DNA from 2 places in the Embleya sp. NPDC025285 genome. Region 1 is predicted to be linked to the other one. Evidence: riboswitches for the same ligand, from Rfam matches in the RefSeq annotation. Region 1 holds a riboswitch; the other holds the start of a gene.
The links. Region 1 has a riboswitch for glycine ahead of gcvT (glycine cleavage system aminomethyltransferase GcvT). Riboswitches for the same ligand answer to the same signal wherever they lie in the genome.
Positions count from the first base shown of each region.

Region 2: linked by a shared signal. The riboswitch ahead of gcvP (aminomethyl-transferring glycine dehydrogenase) and the one ahead of gcvT (glycine cleavage system aminomethyltransferase GcvT) in region 1 are both predicted to bind glycine.

Region 1 covers NZ_JBVHLU010000121.1:7,856-10,235, forward strand. Annotated here, with positions in the region: gene gcvH (glycine cleavage system protein GcvH) at 1-4, opposite strand, end outside; gene gcvT (glycine cleavage system aminomethyltransferase GcvT) at 89-1,189, opposite strand; glycine riboswitch at 1,379-1,481, opposite strand; glycine riboswitch at 1,482-1,575, opposite strand; gene ACZ4FV_RS44870 (AAA family ATPase) at 1,750-2,380, shown strand, end outside.
Region 2 covers NZ_JBVHLU010000025.1:113,347-115,726, forward strand. Annotated here, with positions in the region: gene gcvP (aminomethyl-transferring glycine dehydrogenase) at 1-1,180, opposite strand, end outside; glycine riboswitch at 1,242-1,379, opposite strand; glycine riboswitch at 1,382-1,478, opposite strand; gene ACZ4FV_RS19210 (DUF4230 domain-containing protein) at 1,527-2,219, opposite strand; gene ACZ4FV_RS19215 (DNA polymerase IV) at 2,275-2,380, opposite strand, start outside.

The DNA.
Region 1 (2,380 bases):
GCACGGGTCCATTCTCCATTCGAATGCGGAGGGTCTGTCCCTCAGGTGTTTTTGTGATGGTTTGTTCCGGTCGGCGGGTCGGCCGACCTCAGCCCCGCTTGTAGAACGGCAGTGCGACCACCTCGACCGGCTCGGCCTTGCCGCGGATGTCCACGGCCAGGCGTGTGCCCGGTTCGGCCCGGTCCGTGCTCACGTACGCCATCGCGATCGGCACGCCGAGCGTGGGCGAGGGTGCGCCGGAGGTGACCTCGCCGACCTTCTCGCCGGTCTCCGCGTCCACCACCGGGTAGCCCGCACGCGGGACCCGCTTGCCCGGCGAGGTGAGACCGACCAGCGTGCGGCGCACGTCCTCCTGCGCGGCGGCCAGCGCGTCGCGCCCGACGAAGTCCTCGGGCTTGTCCAGCCGGACCACCCGGCCCAGGTTGGCCTCGTACGGGGTGGTGTCCCGGGTCAACTCGTGGCCGTACAGCGGCATGCCCGCCTCCAGGCGCAGCGTGTCGCGGCAGGACAGGCCGGCCGGCACCAGGCCGTGCGGCTTGCCGGCGGTCAGCAGGGCCTCCCACAGCGCGACCGCGTCGCCGGGCGCGGCGAACAGCTCGAAGCCGTCCTCGCCGGTGTAGCCGGTGCGCGCGAGCAGTACGGGCACGCCGGCGACCTCGGTGCGCAGGATCGCGTAGTACTTGAGCGCGGGCAGGTCGGCGTCGGTGAGCGAGCCGACGATCGCGGTCGACGTGGGGCCCTGCACGGCGAGCAGCGTGTACTCCTCGGACGCGTCGCGCACGGTGGCGTCGAACTTCTCCGAGCGGTACGCCAGGCTGCCCGCGACCACGTCGGCGTTGGACGCGTTGGCCACCACCACGAAGTGCTCGTCGCCCAGCCGGTAGACGATCAGGTCGTCGACGATGCCGCCCTCTTCGGTGCAGATCATCGTGTACCGGGCGCGGTCGATCCCGATCTTCGACACGAAACCGACCAGGGCGTGGTCGAGCGCGCGGGCGGCGTCCGGGCCGGTGACCTCGATCTCGCCCATGTGGGTGAGGTCGAACAGACCGGCCGTGGTGCGCACCGCGGTGTGCTCGTCGCGCTCGCTCCCGTACCGGAGCGGCATCCGCCAACCGGCGAAGTCGGTCATCGTGGCCCCGAGCGCGTCGTGCACGGCGTCGAGCGGGGTCCGGCGGTCGGTGGTCATGCGAAGGCTCCTTCGAGGGGGCGCCGGCGGGAACACGCCAAGGGCGCGGGCCGGTCGCGGGCATGGCGAACGGCCGCGCGCTCGGCCGGCGCGGAAGGTGACGGGTACTGCGGCGAATACGACAACAAAGGGGGCTCCCTGCCACGGCTTTCAGCCCTTTTCGACCAGAGTCGGTCGAAAAGTGGGGTGCCCTCCCCTTCTGTCATCGGAACCTGAGAGCTTCATCGCGTCGAACTCGCGATTTGCACCGTGGGTGAACCACACCTGCGGTGTGGTTGCTTTCCAGAAGTGCCTGACCCATGCGGTATCGGTGCCTGAGAGATTCCGGGGAGGAGTTGCTCCTTCGGCGCCCCGCTCGTGGGCGAGGACTCTTCCGCGTGGGGTCGACGGCCGTTATGAGGTTGTGCCCGGCATGCTAGCGCGTGACGTCAATCCCCCGCCGGGACCGGGACCTCGCCGGGACCGGGCCCCGCGGAGTCCGAGGGATCACCGGGACGCGCGCGCACCCATGGGTGCGACACCATGCGCAGGGCATGACGGTTGTGACAAGGGGAGGACTCGTGGAGACGGACTCGGCGGGGGCGCATACCGGCGCCGCGACGGGCGGCGTGTTGACCCCCCGGTCCGTGCACGACCTCCGGGAGGAGCGTGATCGGGCGGGGGAGGGGATCGGCGACCGGATCGTGGACGTCCTGGCCTATCCGGCATCGTGCGTGCTCGTGGTCACCGGCCTGCCGGGAGCCGGCAAGAGCACGCTGCTCGCGCGCGTGGTCACGCCCGGGGCCGGGGTCGCCGTCCTGGACGCCGATCTGGTCCGGGCCCGCTGGGCGGTACGGGCGGGGCGGATCCCCTACCGGATCTACCGGCCGCTGGTGCGGCTCTCCCACTACGGCGAGGTGGCCCGGGCACTGCGCGGCCCCGGTGCGGTGGTCGTGCACGACAGCGGCCGCAACCCGATCCTGCGCCGGGTGCTGGTGCTCGCGGCCCGTCGGCGCGGCAGCTCCGCGCACGCGCTGCTCCTGGACGTGACCGCCCGACAGGCGCTTTCCGGCCAGCGCGAACGCGGGCGCGGGGTGTCCACACCGGTGTTCGCCCGACACCACCGCGAATGGCGCGAGTTGCTCGGCCGGCTGTCGCCGTGGCTGGACGCGGGACCCACCCTGGCTTCGGCTCCGGGCGGCTTCACCTCGT
Region 2 (2,380 bases), on a different contig from region 1:
CGCCCGCGCGCAGTCCGGCCGCGAGCACGGCCGCATACCGGTGCGTGCGGCGCGCGATCGAGGTGAGCCCGTCCGGCCCGTGGTAGACCGCGTACATGCCCGCCATCACGGCCAGCAGGACCTGCGCGGTGCAGATGTTGCTGGTCGCCTTCTCCCGGCGGATGTGCTGCTCGCGGGTCTGCAGCGCGAGTCGGTAGGCGGGCGCGCCGTCGGCGTCCACGGACACCCCGACCAACCGGCCCGGCATGCTGCGGGTGAGCTTCTCGCGGACCGCCAGGTAGCCCGCGTGCGGGCCGCCGAAGGCCATCGGCACGCCGAACCGCTGGCTGGTGCCCACCGCGATGTCGGCGCCCATCGCGCCGGGCGCGCGCAGCACGGTGAGCGCGAGCAGGTCGGCGGCGACCGCCACCAGCGCGCCCTGCGCGTGCGCGGCCTCGATCACCGGGGTCAGGTCGCGGACCCGGCCGTCGGCACCGGGGTACTGCAGCAGCACGCCGAAGCAGCCGCCCTCGGGCAGCCCCCGCGCGGTGTCGGCGACCACGACCTCGATGCCCAGCGCTTCGGCGCGGGTACGCACCACCGCGATCGTCTGCGGCAGCGTGGCCGCGTCCACCACGAACACGTCGCTCTTGGCCCGCCCGGCCCGGCGGGCCAGGGTCATCGCCTCGGCGGCGGCGGTGGCCTCGTCCAGCAGCGAGGCACCCGCCACGTCCAGGCCGGTCAGGTCGGTGACCACGGTCTGGAAGTTGAGCAGCGCCTCCAGCCGGCCCTGCGAGATCTCCGGCTGGTAGGGCGTGTAGGCGGTGTACCAGGCCGGGTTCTCCAGCACGTTGCGGGTGATCACCGGCGGAGTGAAGGTGCCGTGGTAGCCGAGCCCGATCATCGAGGTCAGCACGCTGTTGCGGGAGGCCAGCTCGCGCAGCTCGGCGAGCACCTCGGCCTCGCTGCGCGCGGCGGGCAGCTCGAAGCCCTCCAGCGCGCGGATCGCGGCGGGCACCGCCGCGTCGGTCAGCTCGTCCAGGGATCCGTAGCCGATCGCGGCGAGCATCTTCGCCTGCTCGTCGGTGTCCGGACCGATGTGCCGGCCGGTGAACGGCGACGCGGCCTCCAAGCCGGTCAACGAGCCGGGGCCGGAGGGGAGTACGGCGTGAGCACGCGGGGCAGGGGTGCGCGGGGTCATCGCGAAAGGCCTCCTGGATCGCTCCTGGACGGACACGCGGGTCGCGCGTCCACCGGCCTCCCCCTCTGTCATCTGTACCTGAGAGCTTCACCGCGCCCGGGAGGACCGGTTGGACCGGTTCCCGCGGGCGCGGTTTGCACCGTCGGCGAGGATCCGACCCGGCTCGGCGAGCCATCCGCGGATCCTGCTTTCCAGAGTGCCCACGACCACGCGGTACGGGTGCCTGAGAGATTCCGGGGAGGAGTTGCTCCTTCGGCGCCTCGTGTGCACGACACGAGGACTCTCCCGCGCGAACGTAATGGGCGGCTTCAACGGTATCAGCGTGACACCCACCAGGGGCTTCGCACTAGGCGTACGTCACAGTGGTCGTGGTGTAGCCCAGGGAGCGCATCATGCCCTGGAGCATACCGGTGGTGTTCCGTTCCGCGCGCTCCACCAGTCCGGCGGTCTTCGCCGCGTCGTCGATCTTCTTGGTGGCCAGCACGTAGAGCTGCTGCTGATCGCCGGGATTACTGGAGAAGAAGTCGCCGAAGCGGTCGAACAGGCCCTTGTCCTGGGCGATCACGTGGCTGTTCTTCTGGTCGAGCGCGGCGGGCGCGAGCCGCGCGTGCGGGAGTTTGATGGTCACGCTCTTGTTGTCCGGAGAGGTCTGGATCGCGTCCTGGCCGATCCCGCCGAACTCCACGAAACCACCCACCTGGCCGACGCCGACGAACAGCGTGCGTTGGCCTCGGACCGCGTCCGGCAGGAACTTCGCGTCCTTCTCCAGGTCGACCACGACCTGGAAGGTGCCGCTGACCGCCTCGTAGCGGCTGAGATCCTGCACGGCCTTGAGCATCACCGGTCCGCTGTGGTCCTTGGTGGTCTCGCCGAACGGATTGAACTTGCCGGGCAGCAGGTTGACCAAGCCGACCAGCACCAGGGCCAGCACGATGAAGCCGACCAGGAGTGTGACCAGGAAGGCCGGCAGGCCGAGCCTGCGGCGAACCGATCGGAAGGCACCCTGCCCTCGCGCCGGCCGCTCTTTGACATCAGTCATTGTGAGGACACCCCCGAGGAGTCGTCTGCCCGGCGCCTGCCCCGGATCGCCCCGGCTATCCCCCGTCGGCGGCGGGCAGCGGAATCGGTTCCCCCGGTTGCAGCGCGGGATCGGTGATCGCGAACGTGCGCACCCGGCCCGGTTTTCCACCCGGCACCTCG